DNA from 2 places in the Streptomyces sp. NPDC031365 genome. Region 1 is predicted to be linked to the other one. Evidence: riboswitches for the same ligand, from Rfam matches in the RefSeq annotation. Region 1 holds a riboswitch; the other holds the start of a gene.

What was found. Region 1 has a riboswitch for cobalamin ahead of ACZ5C2_RS12130 (energy-coupling factor ABC transporter permease). Riboswitches for the same ligand answer to the same signal wherever they lie in the genome.
Region 2: linked by a shared signal. The riboswitch ahead of ACZ5C2_RS20945 (CbtB-domain containing protein) and the one ahead of ACZ5C2_RS12130 (energy-coupling factor ABC transporter permease) in region 1 are both predicted to bind cobalamin.

Annotation. Positions count from the first base shown of each region.
Region 1 is NZ_JBVIIM010000006.1:44,175-51,471, reverse strand. Features, by position in the region: gene ACZ5C2_RS12155 (DNA repair ATPase) at 1-2,461, shown strand, start outside; gene ACZ5C2_RS12150 (SGNH/GDSL hydrolase family protein) at 2,708-3,502, shown strand; gene ACZ5C2_RS12145 (energy-coupling factor ABC transporter ATP-binding protein) at 3,553-4,389, opposite strand; gene cbiQ (cobalt ECF transporter T component CbiQ) at 4,386-5,135, opposite strand; gene ACZ5C2_RS12135 (energy-coupling factor ABC transporter substrate-binding protein) at 5,142-5,591, opposite strand; gene ACZ5C2_RS12130 (energy-coupling factor ABC transporter permease) at 5,588-6,298, opposite strand; cobalamin riboswitch at 6,329-6,511, opposite strand; gene ACZ5C2_RS12125 (ABC transporter substrate-binding protein) at 6,714-7,297, shown strand, end outside.
Region 2 is NZ_JBVIIM010000014.1:10,285-17,581, reverse strand. Features, by position in the region: gene ACZ5C2_RS20955 (heavy metal translocating P-type ATPase) at 1-1,229, opposite strand, end outside; gene ACZ5C2_RS20950 (heavy-metal-associated domain-containing protein) at 1,344-1,631, opposite strand; cobalamin riboswitch at 1,780-1,934, shown strand; gene ACZ5C2_RS20945 (CbtB-domain containing protein) at 1,966-2,202, shown strand; gene ACZ5C2_RS20940 (CbtA family protein) at 2,213-2,962, shown strand; gene ACZ5C2_RS20935 (cupredoxin domain-containing protein) at 3,029-3,352, opposite strand; gene ACZ5C2_RS20930 (DUF5134 domain-containing protein) at 3,686-4,558, opposite strand; gene ACZ5C2_RS20925 (hypothetical protein) at 4,770-5,165, opposite strand; gene ACZ5C2_RS20920 (M23 family metallopeptidase) at 6,263-6,964, opposite strand.

The DNA.
Region 1 (7,297 bases):
ACTACGCGGACTGGGCGACAGCGTACGGGCCGAGGAACTCGACGGCCGGCTGCGCTCCGCACACGAGGAGGCCGCCCGCGCCCTGCGCGACCGCACCGACCTCTACGCGGACGGCGGACGCACCATCCGCCTCGGCGACCACCGCTTCGCCGTCTCCACCCAGCCCTTCGAACTCACCGTCGTCCCGCACGGCGACAGTCTCGCCCTCGCCCTCACCGGCACCGACTACCGCGCCCCCGTCACCGACCCCGCCCTCCTCGCCGACCGCCCTCTGTGGAACCGGCACCTGCCGTCCGAATCGCCCGAGGTCTACCGCGCCGAACACCTCGCCGCCCGTCTGCTGCGCGAGCACGGCCCCGACGCCCTGACCGGCGCCGAGGACCTCGCCACCCTGGTGCGCAAGGCCGCCGAGGAGGCGTACGACGAGGGCTACGAGCGCGGTGTCCACGACCACGACGCCACCGCCGTCCTCACCGCCGTACTGCCCCTGTACGACGCCGCCGGAACCCTGCGCCACGCCTCCGCCGCCCGCGCGCACGCCCTGCTGTACTGGGCGCACGGCACCACGGCCCAGGCGCGCGCCGACCTCACCCGCCGCGCCCGCTCCCTGGCCCGGGTCCGGGACGCCTTCGGCCCGCCGCCCGCGCTCGATGCGCTGCGGGCGGAGCTCGCCCGTGCCGTGCGTGACTGGGACCAGGAGGCCACCGCCCGCCCCGAGGCCTGCGCCGCGTACCTCTTCGACGAACTGACCACCGGCCCCGACGGCTTCGTCATCAGCACCCGGACCCGCACCCTGCTCGACAAGTTCCGCCGCACGGTCGCGACCGCGGCCTACGACGAGGACCTCCCCGCCCTCGGCGACCTCACCGCCCGCCGACAGCTGGTAGAGGCCTGGCTGACCGCGTACACCGCCGCCACCGGCGACCTGGTGACCCCCGGCGACCTCGCCGAGGCCGTGGCCGCCGAGCTCTGCCCCGACCTGCCCCGCCACGAGTCGGATGCGTCCCTGACCGTCACGGTGGAGGGGCTGATCGCCACCCATCCGCGGATCACCGACCGCCGCCTCACCCTTCGCCTCGACGAATTCCTCGCCCGCACCGAGGAGTTCGGTGCACACGACGTACTCGCCTTCCGCGCCTTCCAGCGCCGCCGCACCGCCCTGGTGACCACCGAGCGCACCCGTCTGCGCCTGGACGACCACCGGCCGCGCGTGATGGCGTCGTTCGTCCGTAACCGGCTGGTCGACGAGGTCTACCTGCCGCTGGTCGGCGACAGCCTCGCCAAGCAGCTCGGCACCACGGGCGAGTCCGCCCGCACCGGCGCCGGCGGGTTGCTGCTTTTGGTCTCCCCGCCCGGTTACGGCAAGACGACCCTCGTGGAGTACGTCGCCCACCGGCTCGGTCTGGTCCTGGTCCGCATCAGCGGCCCCGCGCTCGGCCACGCGGTCACCTCGCTGGACCCGGCCGAGGCTCCGAACGCCACCGCCCGCCACGAGGTCGAGAAAATCAACTTCGCGCTGGCCGCGGGCAACAACACCCTCCTCTACCTCGACGACATCCAGCACACCTCGCCCGAACTGCTCCAGAAGTTCATCCCGCTGTGCGACGCCACCCGTCGGATGGAGGGTGTGTGGGAGGGCGAACCGCGCACCTACGACCTGCGCGGCAAGCGGTTCGCCGTCTGCATGTCCGGCAATCCCTACACGGAGTCCGGCGAGGTCTTCCGGGTCCCGGACATGCTGGCCAACCGCGCCGACGTGTGGAACCTCGGCGACGTCCTCACCGGCAAGGACGACGTCTTCGCGCTCAGCTTCGTGGAGAACGCCCTGACCGCCAACCCGGTCCTCGCCCCGCTCGCCGGACGGGAGCGCGCCGACCTGGACCTGCTGATCCGTCTCGCCGAGAACGACCCCACGGCCCGCCCCGACCGCCTCACCCACCCCTACGCACCCGCCGAACTCCACCGCGTCCAGGCCGTACTGCGGCATCTGCTCACCGCCCGCCGGACGGTCCTCGCCGTCAACGCCGCCTACATCGCCTCGGCCGCCCAGTCCGACGACGCCCGCACCGAGCCGCCGTTCCGGCTCCAGGGCTCCTACCGCAACATGAACAAGATCGCCCAGCGCATCCAGCCCGTCATGAACGACGCCGAGCTGAGCGCCGTCATCGACGACCACTACACGGCCGAGGCCCAGACCCTCACCACCGGCGCCGAGGCGAGTCTGCTCAAGCTCGGGGAACTGCGGGGCACCCTCACCGCCGAACAGTCGGCGCGCTGGGCGGAGTTGAAGGCCGCCCATGTCCGCGCCCGCACCCTGGGCGGCCCGGACGACGACGCGCTGGCCCGCGCCGTGGCCGCCCTCGCCCTCCTCGGCGAACGCATCGCAGCCGTCGAGTCGGCCATCACCCGTGCGGCGGGTCGCCGTCGGCTGCCCCCGCCGGCCGCCGACCCGACCGGCTGACCCGGTGGCCCGCCCTGCGGCCCACCCGGCCGAGGGGACGGGCCCCTGACGCTCCCCTGAAATTCACCTTCGCCAGGGCTGATTGAAGGTTTATCTACGCGCGGAGCATGCTTGGCCGAACGATCATTCGGGCATTCCGGATGACTTTTTCCACAGGTGTTACCGAGCGGTACACAGGCCTGCTACAACCTTCATTGCCTCATCAACCACCCCTGTGACCCTCCTCTGTGAAGGGCGGACTGCCACGTGTCAGTGCGTTCACTCTGGGCTTCCCTGGCGACCCTCGCGATGGGTGCCGTGGCCGTGCTCGGTATGGCTCAGCCGGCCTCGGCCGCCGGCGACAACTACGTCGCTCTCGGCGACTCCTACTCCTCCGGCGTAGGTGCCGGGAGCTACACGTCCGAGAGTGGTGACTGCAAGCGCAGCACCAAGGCGTACCCGCAGCTGTGGGCGAACGCCAACTCCCCGTCGTCGTTCAGATTCGTCGCCTGCTCGGGCGCGACGACGTCGAGCGTGTCCTCCGGCCAGCTGGGCTCCTTGTCCTCCTCGACCACCCTCGTCAGCGTCACCGCGGGCGGCAACGACGTCGGCTTCGCGGACGTCATGCAGACCTGCGTCCTGCAGAGCGAGGCCACCTGCGTCTCCCGGGTCAACACCGCGGTCTCGCAGATGCAGAACACCCTGCCGGGCAGGCTCGACTCGCTGTACTCCGGCATTCGCTCCCGCTCCCCGCAGGCACACGTGGTGGTGCTGGGGTACCCGCGCTTCTACAAGCTGTCGGGCAGTTGCATCGCCGGCCTCAGCGAGACCGAGCGCGGCGCCATCAACAACGCCTCGAACGTGCTGAACGGGGTGCTCGCGAAGCGGGCCGCCAACGCCGGGTTCACCTTCTCGTCGGTGGCGGACGACTTCACCGGACACGAGCTCTGCTCCGGCGACGCGTGGCTGCACAGCGTGACGATCCCGATCACCAACTCCTACCACCCGAAGGCCGTCGGTCAGTCGAGCGGATACCTGCCCGCCTTCCGCTCCATGGCCTAGAGACCGAGCGCACGCGGGGGGCACCGTCGGTGCCCCCCGCACCGGTGTGCTCACCCGTCCGCCAGCGCGGCGACCAGTTCCTCCGCCGTGCGGGGGCCGACCCGCGCGTTCGTCAACAGTCCGCACCTGCGCAGGAGAAGAGCCGCCGCGACGCCCCAGGGGAGCCGCAGCCCCGCTGCCGCGAGCAGATCCGCGCGGCCCAGCATCCTGGCCGCGGGCCCGGTGTGCGCCCCCGACGGGGTGAGCAGGGCGGCGTCGTCGGCCCAGCGCAGCGCGAGGTCCACGTCGTGGGTGGCCATCACCACCGTGGTGCCGCCCTCACGCAACCCGTCGAGGGTGGCGAGCAGGCGTTCCTGGCCGTCCGGGTCCAGGCCCGCCGTCGGCTCGTCCAGGATCAGGACGCGGGGCCGCATGGCGACCGCGCCCGCGATCGCCGTGCGCTTGCGCTGCCCGTAGGACAACAGGTGTGTGGGCCGGTCGGCGAGCGCCGTGATGTCCAGCGCGGCGAGCGACTCGGCCACGCGGTCGCGCACCTCCGTGTCGGACAGGCCGAGGTTCAGCGGCCCGAACGACACGTCCTGGCCGACGGACGCGGCGAACAACTGGTCGTCGGGGTCCTGCACCACCAGTTGCACGGTGGTCCGCAGCGCCGTCAGCCCCTTCCGGTCGTACCGCACCACCTTGCCGTCGACGGTCAACTCACCTCTGTCGGGCCGCAGTCCACCGCTGAGCAGTCGCATCAGCGTCGTCTTGCCACTGCCGTTGCGCCCCAGCAGGGCCAGCGCGCGCCCCTCGCGCACCTCGAAGTCGAGGCCGCTGAGCACGGGAGGGCCGTCCTCGTACGCGAAGGACGCACCCCGCAGGGTCACCAGCACGGGCTCCGTCATGACAACGGCCTTTCCAGTACGAGGGTGAGGGCGGTCAATGCCGCCAGGAGGGTCACGCTCAGCGCCGTGAACCGCACGGAGACACGGGCCTCGGGCACCAGTACGCGCAGGGTGCCGTCATAGCCGCGTCCGGCGAGCCCCGACTGCAGCCGCGATGCCCGGTCGAAGGACCGGACGAACGCGGTGGCCCCGAGTCCGCCGAGCGAACGCCAGGTCGCGGCCCGGGTGGTGTGCCCGAGCCGGGCCGCCTGCGCCTGATGGATCCGGCGCACCGAGTCCAGCAGCAGAAAGCTCATCCGGTACGTCACCAGCGCCACGTCCACGAGCGGCGCGGGCACCCCGGCGCGCACCAGGCGCGGCAGCAGATCCGACATCGGGGTGGTGAACGCGAACAGCAGTACTCCGAGGGAGGCCGCCGACGTGCGGAGCAACAACTCCCCGGCACGCAGCGGCCCGTCGTCGGCCGGTGCCACGAACCCGCCCGGACCGCCCACCTGCACCAGCAGTGTGAGTGCTCCCGTGAGGCAGAAGCCCAGCGGCACCCGGTACGCCCGCCACAGCCGCCGCCCGGGCACGCCCGCCGGGCCGAGCAGCGCCACGAGCGCCGACACCAGCACCAGGGCCGCGCCCGGCCAGGGGGGCAGCGAGATCGCGAGCACGGTGAGACCGAGTCCCAGCACAGCTTTGTCCACGGGATGACGGCGGCGCCAGCGACTGCTGTGCGCCGCCGCGTCGATCGACAGCACGAAGGCTCAGCCCCGCGACGCGGACGTGGAGCCGCCGCCGTCGCCCGCACCGGCCCCGGCGTCCGTGCCGGGGCGAGGGCCGGCCTCGCCCCCCGGCTGCTCCCCCGGCTGCTCCCGCGGCTGCTCCGACGGCTGCTCCAGCGCCCGCTCCAGCGCCCGCGCCTCGCCCTGCCGCCGCCCACGCCGCAGTCCGAAGTAGTAGGCGAGGACGCCCGCGCCGATCGCCGCCTGGAGGGCGAACAGCGCCGACTCGACCTCCCTGGACGGCGGTTCGTACAGGGGCGAGAACCACGGTTCGTACTCCGGGTCGATCTCGGTGATCGCCGTCTCCGCCTCGGCGTCCGCACCCGTGAACGGCTCCTCCTTGTGGTCGCCGAGCCCGAGCACCAGTGGCAGCACCGCCAGCGCGGCGACGAGAAGCAGCAGCAGGCTGTTGATCTTCGCGTTGCGGCTCATCGGGTCACCGCCCCGGCCCGCTCCGCCGGCTTGCGGACACCCACCGTTGTCACGAGCACCCCGAGCCGGGTCAGTTCACCCCTGCTCGACTGCACCAGCATGCGCATCACCAGTACGGTCAGCAGTCCCTCGCTCACCGCGAGCGGAATCTGCGTCACGGCGAAGACGGAGCCGAACTTGCCCAGGGCGCCCGGAAATCCGCTGCCCGGGTCGGGGAAGGCGAGCGCCAGCTGCACGCTCGTCACGCAGTACGTCGACAGGTCGGCGACGAACGCGCCGCAGAACACGGCACCCATCAGCGGCAGGCCGTACCGGCGCAGCAGCCGGTAGACGCCGTACCCGGCCCACGGGCCGACGACCGCCATCGAGAAGACGTTGGCGCCGAGCGTGGTCAGCCCGCCGTGGGCGAGCAGCAGCGCCTGGAACAGCAGCGTGATGGTGCCCAGCACCGCCACGACCGGCGGCCGGAACAGGATCGCGCCGAGTCCCGTGCCGGTCGGGTGGGAGCAACTCCCCGTCACGGACGGAAGTTTCAGTGCGGACAGGACAAACGTGAACGCTCCCGACGCGCCCAGCAGCAGGGTGCTCTCGGGATGTTCCCTGACTTCACGGATGAGTGACCGGGCTCCGTGGACGACGAACGGCGCCGACGCGACGCCCCAGGCGACCGCGTGCACCGGAGGCAGAAAACCCTCGGCAATGTGCATGGCTCAGCAGACCCTCTCCAGCACCTCGTGGATGGTTGACGCGCCTTGGCCGGTCTCCTGGCTGACGGGTACCACCGCCCGTGCTCCGCCTTCCCGGGTTCCGAAGAACCCAGTGGCTGCCCGTGAGGGCCGGAGCCGGACTTCCCGATCACAGTGGCGAGGGCCGCACCGGTATCGCACCGATTTCCCGTCACCAAGGCGTGGTGACAGTAGTGCCCGGACCGGGCCGGTGACAAGCGGTCACCAGGGGCGCGCGGACGGCGCCCGGAGGCTCGTGGCCCGGCGTGCACCTGCGGACTTGACGCGCATCGTGTCGCCCGCCGGGGCGGAGGACTGGAGGGCCGCCGTCATGGGCAGAACCTTGCTGCAACTAATATGCAACAGCGATAGTTAAGCAATAGGGATGTGAGGTTCGATGACGACCCGACGAATACGGGGCGCGGCCGCGGTGGCGTTGGCCGCGGTGGTCACCGCCTGCTCGGCGCCGGGCAGCGGCAGCGCGGACGGCGGCGCGGACGCCGAGTCCGTGGTGATCGGGGTCTCCACCGAACCGGACACCCTCAGCCCGTTGCTCGGTTACGGCAAGGACGGCAACTCCAAGATCTTCGACGGACTCCTCGCCCGGAACGCCGACCTCGGCCTCGAGCCCGCGCTGGCGAAGACGCTCCCCGAGATCACCGACGGCGGCCGCACCTACACGTACACCCTGCGTGACGGCGTGAAGTTCAGCGACGGTGAGCCGCTGACCGCCGACGACGTGGTGTTCACGTACCGCACGGTTCTGGCCGACGAGACCAACAACACCGCCCGGAGTGAACTGGCCGCCCTCGAGGAGGTCGAGGCGGACGGCGAGGACAAGGTCGTCTTCACCCTCGACCGCCCTTACGCGGGCTTCGCCGCCCGCACGGTCCTGCCCATCGTCCCCGAGCACATCGCCGGAAGGCAGGATCCCAACACGGGCGCCTTCAACACCGAGCCGGTCGGTACCGGACCGTACGT
Region 2 (7,297 bases), on a different contig from region 1:
ATGATCAGGACCGCGACGGCGGCGGTGAAGGCGGCGGTGGCGTCACCGGTGACGAACAGCCAGGTCAGCAGAGTGCCGAGGGCAAGGAGGATGACCACGGGGACGAAGACAGAAGAGATCCGGTCGGCGAGGCGCTGCACCTCGGCCTTGCCGTTCTGGGCGTCCTCGACGAGCTTCGCCATCCGGGCGAGTTGTGTGTCGGTGCCGACCCGGGTCGCCTCGACGACCAGGCGGCCGCCCGCGTTCACGGTCGCTCCGGTGACGGAATCGCCCACAGTCACGTCCACCGGGACGGACTCGCCGGTCAGCATAGAGGCGTCCACCGCCGAGGAGCCCTCGACGACGGTCCCGTCGGTGGCGACCTTCTCTCCGGGTCGTACGACGAAGCGGTCACCGACGGCCAACTGCGCGACAGGGATGCGTACTTCCTTGCCGCCCCGCAGCACCGCGACGTCCTTCGCGCCCAGCTCCAGCAGCGCCCGCAGCGCCGCGCCCGCCTTGCGCTTGGACTTCGCCTCCAGATAGCGCCCGGCGAGGATGAACGTGGTCACCCCGGCCGCGGCCTCCAGGTAGATGGAGGAGGAGCCGTCCCCACGGGAGATGGTGAACTCGAAGCCGTGCCGCATACCCGGCATCCCGGCGTGACCCCAGAACAGCGCCCACACCGACCAGCCGAGCGCGGCGAGCGTACCGATGGACACCAGGGTGTCCATGGTCGCGGCGCCATGCCGGGCGTTGGTCCAGGCGGCCTTGTGGAAGGGGAACGCGCCCCACACGACGACCGGCGCGGCCAGCGTCAGCGAGAGCCACTGCCAGTTGTCGAACTGCAGGGCCGGGACCATCGCCATCAGGACCACGGGCACGGTGAGCACCAGCGACACGTACAGCCGCTGCCGCAGTGACAGGAGCTCGCCGTCCGCCGCCGGAGCGGCCTCACCATCGCCCCCGTCGGCGGTGGCGGACGCGGGCGGAGGCGGCTCCTCGGCGGTGTAGCCGGTCTTCTCGACGGTTGCGATGAGGTCGGCGACCTCGATGCCGTCCGTGTAGGAGACCCTTGCCTTCTCGGTGGCGTAGTTGACGGTCGCTGTGACGCCGTCCATGCGGTTGAGCTTCTTCTCGATACGGGCCGCGCACGACGCGCACGTCATGCCGCCGATCGAGAGCTCGACCGCGGAGGGGGGCGTGGGTGCCGTGTCGGGGACTGCCTTCTCGGGAGCCGTGCTGGTCATGTGCGTATCTCCAGGGGGAGGCCGGGACGTACAGCGTCCGTATCAGCGGAGCGATACGTCCCGGCGCGGGGAGGAATTCGCGTGTCCGAGGCCCGTGGGCCCCCGACTGAGCTGTCAGGCGCGGCCGACGAGCTCGTAGCCCGCCTCGTCGACGGCGGCGCGGATGGCCGCCTCGTCGAGCGGGGCGGCGGAGGTGACGGTGACCTCGCCGGTCTTGGCGACGGCCTGGACCGCGGTGACGCCGTCCAGCGCGGAGATCTCCTTCGAGATCGCGCCTTCGCAGTGGCCGCAGGTCATGCCGGACACCTTGTAGACGGCGGTGACGCCGACGCCCTGGACGTCGACCGTGGTGCCGGAGCCGCAGGAGCCACAGCAGGAGCTGGTGTTCGTCTCGGTGGTCATGGCTTCTTCCTCGGGTCTGGATGCGTGGGTCATTTCCGGGAGGGACGCCGCTTCCCTGACCCTCCCGGCCGATAACAACACTATACCCCCTAGGGGTATTCCGGTACCTGTGATGCCGCTCACGCGATCTGTTTGAAACGGGCCCGAATAGCTAATTTACTTAGTAGGCGCGTCGCGACCTGCGACGACAACTTCACATCGAGGCGACGGTGAGCAGGAACCCGGTGAGAGTCCGGGACGGTCCCGCCACTGTGACCGGGGCTGCCCCGGGAGTCAGACACTGACCCGTCGTCCTCCTGAACGGCGGGGCGTGTGCACCCCGCGAGGAGGTTCCATGAGTGCTTCGGCGGCTCCACAGGTACGACCGGCCGCTGGCCTGGTCGTCCATCCGCTGCGAGACGGGCTGATCGCTGCCGCGGCAGTGATCGTCGCCCTGGTCGCGCTGGACGCGGTCTTCCTCGACCAGGGCGCGCTGCTGTCGCCGGTGCTGGGCAAGGTCGCGACATCCGCCAACTACGTCCACGAGTTCGCCCACGACGGTCGGCACCTCCTCGCCGGCCCTTGCCACTGAGGGAGCGTTCGTGACGTCACTTCTGTCCCTGCTCGGGCGCGGTGCCCTCGCAGGCGGAGCCGCCGGCGTGGTCAGCGGAGGATTCTCGTGGCTGCTGGCCGAGCCGCTGTTGGACAAGGCGGTACGGCTGGAGGCGGCCCGCGAGGAGGCGAGCGGCGGTTCGGCCGCGGCGGAGGTCTTCTCCCGTTCCACTCAGCACGCGGGTCTGCTGGTGGCCGCCGTCCTCACCGGAGCGGCGATTGGGACCCTCTTCGCCGTCGTGTACGCGATCCTGCACCGCCGGGATCCGGACGCTGAGCCCTGGCGGCGGTCGTTGATGCTGGCGGGCGCCGGCTTCACTGGGGTCTGGCTGCTGCCCTTCCTCCGCTATCCCGCCAACCCGCCAGGCGTGGGCGATCCGGGAACGATCGACACCCGCGTCAACGCATGGCTCGCGGCCATAGGGATCGGCGTGATCGCCGTCGCCCTGGCCTGGCGTCTCCAGGGGTGGCTGGCGGAGCGCGGCCGTTCCGCACCGCAGCGTCAGCTGGCCGTGACGGCCATCATGCTGGCCGCGCTGGCGTCGCTGTTCGCGCTGCCGGACAACCCTGACGCGGTGACCGCCCCCGCCACGCTGGTGTGGGACTTCCGGGTGCTCTCGGCCGCGTCCATGGGTCTGCTCTGGGGTGGGCTGGCCGTGGGCTTCGGGCTTCTCGGGGTGCGGGCCTCCCGCCCTTGGGCGGCGGGCATGACCGGCGCGCCGGCCGCGCCTGCCTCTTGACACCGCGACTGTGACCTCGGTCGGCGTCCGTGCGGGGCACGGGCGCCGGTCGAGGTTCTGGACGGCTCAGCGGACGACCAGAGTGCCTGTCATGTTCGGGTGGAGGGTACAGACGAAGCCGTAGCGACCGGCCTGGGAGGGAGCGGTGAACGTCCCGGAATCTCCGCCGGAGATGTTCCCGGTGTCGAAGGCGTCGCCTTCCGTGGCTGTGACGGTGTGGGCGGCGGAGTCCTTGTTGGCCACGGTGATCTTCTCGCCGGGCCGTACTTCCGGATTCGCCGGGCTGAACGCGAAGTTCTCCATCGTGATGCTGGATGAGGTCGTGGCGGGTTCGTCGTCCCCGTCGGCACAGGCGGTCGCGAGCAGCAGGGCGGCTGTTGCTCCGAGCATCAACGGGACGGTACGCCCGCGAAGGCGTGAAGGCGACATCGGACCGGCCCCTTCGGACGGGCGCCCGCAAGCGGTCTGCGCTGGGGAACACGGAGTCCGAGACCGCCTGGGCGCGTGGATCGCGTGAGTCCATTGTCTCCGGCCCGGGTACTGAAGACGAAACGGCTTCGCATGCTGCGGGCCTGTGCTCGCTGAGCGCTACGGGTCTCTGCTGAGCGATACGAGTCCGTGCCGAGCCCACTCCGCGCGACCTGATGCCGAGGCCACCACGGCGCACGCGCGTGGCCCCTGGCGCGGCGTCTTCCTACCGGTCAGGGACGACTCGACCGGCCTTCACGCGGCCATCATCAGCAGCATCGCGGACATGGTTCCACCCATGCCGATATGGGCTGCCAGCGCCGCGTCCGGCGCGGCCCCGAGCTTGCGGCGCCGTCCATGGCCCGACCGCTGGCCCATCCTGGTCCTGTCCCACACCGAGAGCGTCAGCGACGCCAGGTAGACGAGCACTGTGTCCGGCATGGCGAGCAGCCAGCGGCTCCAGCCGGAGAGGGAGCCGGCACCCCGGCCGCTCCGCCTGGTGCCCCGGACCCTCGCCCACACGGATGCGCCGATCGACAGCAGGAAGTAGACGGCGAGGGCCGCGATCACGAACCGCCATACAGAACCGGACCCGGCGGAGGACCCGGCGTCAGCAGCGGCATTCGTCATGCCCGGCATGTCCATCCCATGCATGGATCCCGCCCCGTGCATGCCCTCCATGCCCTCCATCTCATGCGTGCCCGTCGCGCTCGCTGTGTTCTCCATGCCCGGCATGTGCGCCATGGAGTGCCCGCTGCCCAGCGCGAGCACCGGACCGGACGACGTGCTCGTCATGGCCAACGTCATGATCACCATGCCGAAGCTGCCGACGATGAGGTGCACCCAGTGACGGCCGTGCTTCCACCCGACCGCGCGCGTGTGTTTGACCGCCATCGCCACACCCCCGAGCCCGAGGACACCGAAGACCACGGCCCACCACATGCCGTAGCCCGCGTACCAGCCGACCGTCGCCGGCAGGGCCATGGCCGCCATACACAGCCCCATCAGCAGGTCGCCGCCCGCCGCGAACCGGATCTCACCGCTGGTGGTCACCACCCGGACCGCACTGACCGCGGCCACCAGGGCCGAGACCAACGCGATGACCCAACTGAGCGCAAGAATTCCCATTTCACCTTCCCGTTCGTCCGAGCTGGCGGGCCTGCGCTGCCGACGCCGCCTCGTCGTACGGAGCACCGCGAGGGGCGCTACCTGGGCATTAACTGCTAGTGCCCTTAGTACGTTTTGGAGCCGGAGGGTGTTCAGGTGGCCGGTGGGATTGCGTATCGCGGTCTGGTCGACGGCTTACAGGGGTGCCGAAACCGCCTGCGGTCGGACGGCCTCAACCAAAGTCGTTGACCTGGTCGACTGTCGAAGGACCAGTGGCCTGCCACTCCTGCGCACTCAGCAGGTGGGTTCGCTCGGCGAGCCGGTGCAGGGCAGCGATGGCGCCTCGGTCGAGGGGTGCGCCGCTGTAGCCGACGTAGGCGATCACGCCGGGCGTTGGCTCCCAGGCCAGTACACCGTTGCCGCCAAGCTCGGACGTGATGATCGCGGGCTTGCCCCGCACGGCGCCGGAGGCCTGGGCGTCTGAGGCGTACACCAGGTCCTCGAAGCCGCCGCAGCGGGCCACGCCGGTGAAGGTCAGGCCGCGGGACAGCTCGCCGGCCTCACCGACGTCGCCCGATCCGTAACGGGCCTCGCGCAGGTAGTGCGGGCGTGCTGCGCCCGTGGACACCACCGAGAGTCCGGAAGGCGGCCTGACCTGGGGACGCCCGGATGCAACCGTGGTCGCGGTGGCGATCGCCACGAGTTGCGACTGCGGCAGGTCACCGCGGACCCGTGCGTACGAATCCGCGACGGGCCAGACGATCTCACCGTTCCGGGCCCAACCCTCTGCCCTACCGATCCGGATCGGGCGGCCGGCCTGAGGCTTCGGCACAGGGAACGTCACCACCGCACCATTGAGGCCCAGCGAGCCGTCCGGACGCCGCACCGTCACCGTCCACGGACCGGCATTGGCCGTCCGGTCGTGTCGGTTCAGTGAACCCTCGCCCAAGGCGACTCCCGTGATCACCAGGCCGGGTGTCTCGTCCCGCGGGCCGGCAGCGTCCGGACCGTCCGGGAAGGGGCTGCCGGTCGACGATGGTGGCGACGGTGACCTCTGAGGTGCTGCCGACGGCGAGGTGTCTTCCCCAGCCACGAGGATGAGGCTCACCACAAGCGCCGCGATCGTCACGACGGCCACCGCCGCCACGATCAACCAACGCGGCGGTCTCCACGGTGGCCGCTCCGGGCCGCCGCTGAGAATCTCGCTCATGCGCCGCAGCCTCCTCCCTGGATGGACAGACGTACAGCACGGGACGGCACCAGCGTCCTGAGCCCGTCATGGGCGGACCGGCAAGCCCTGCCCGTGGTCTCACGCCGTGTCGCGCAGCCAACGCGCCCGCACGAGAGGTCTGTTGGGCGCGCTTCACGAAGCGCCTTCATGTCTTGTGTACACCGCCCGCTGCTCATCGGTTCCAGCCTGGACGGAGGCGCGTGGTCACTCGGAGTGGGGGAGAGGGTGTCTTCGTCGGAGCACTGTCCAGCCGCACGGCCGACGCCGACCTCCGCAAACACGACCGGCTGGGGCTCAGCCGAAAGTGGGAGTCGACCGACGCGCGGAGACGACCGGGGCGTCGCGCACGGACTGCTGCCCGGACAGCAATGGCTCGCCTCTCCCCGTGGTGCTCGGCTCCCTGGGCGGGATTCCGTGGCTCAGGCTCCCGGCTGCGCACTTCCGGGCGGGCACCTGCCGCCGGTCGGCGCTTCCCTCGGCCGTCGAGGGCGGTGCTACGTCGGGTCGAGGCCGTGGCTGCGCAGCCACGCCAGCGGATCGATCGCATCGCCGCCGCCGGGGTGTACTTCCAGGTGGAGATGAGGCCCCGACGAGTTGCCGGTGCTGCCCGCATAGCCGATGACGGTCCCCGCCTGGACGAAGCCGGACCGGATCCTGGCACTGGCGAGGTGGGCGTACCAGGTCTGGGTGCCGTCGGGGGCGGTCACCTTGACGAGGTTCCCGTAGTACGGATGCCACTCGGCGACGACCGTGCCGTCGGTCACCGCCTTCACCGGCGTGTTCATGGGCACAGGGAAGTCGAGGCCGGTGTGCCGACTCGACCACATGGCCCCGGCCGCCCCGAACAGCTCGCCGACTCCCTTCTGCGCGACGGGAAGTACGAACTTGGGGCGCAGCGCCTCCCTGCGCGCGGCCTCCGCCTTCTTGCGTTCCGCCTCTTCCCTCCTGCGTTCTTGTTCCTCACGCCGCTGTTGGTCGAGGTCGATGCGTTCCTGCGTACGGCTCGCGCGCTCGGCGAAGTCGTCGGCTTCTCGGCTGAGCGTGCGGAGCTTGGTGTCGAACTCGTCGTTGGCGGTGGAGGGTTCGACGGCAGGGTCCGGGGCGGCCTGAGCGGCCTTGCCGCTGCTGCCGCCGAGGCCGATGGAGGCGGCAGCGATCCCGGCCATGCCCACGAACGCGACCGAGGGAGCGATCACTGTCAGGAACGCGGATCCTCGGCGCGGGGCCCGGCGACGGCGGCTGCCTGCGCGGCGCGTCGCCGTCCGGCCCGGGGAAGCGGTGGGGGACGGGGCTTCGGGCGCGGTATGGCGTACGGGGGTCTCACCGTGTGGCGGCGCTTGGTCTGGCGGTTCCTCGCCGGGAGAGCCGTGGAGATCGATGAGCTCGGCAGTGCCGTACGGACCGAGGGCGTCAAAGCTGTCCGAGGCCGGGGGAAGGTCCTGCGGGGGAACGGCTGGACCAGTGGTCTCCACCCACTGGGCTCCGTACCACTGGCCGCTCGGGTCCGTTCGGTATCCGGGGGCCTCCCA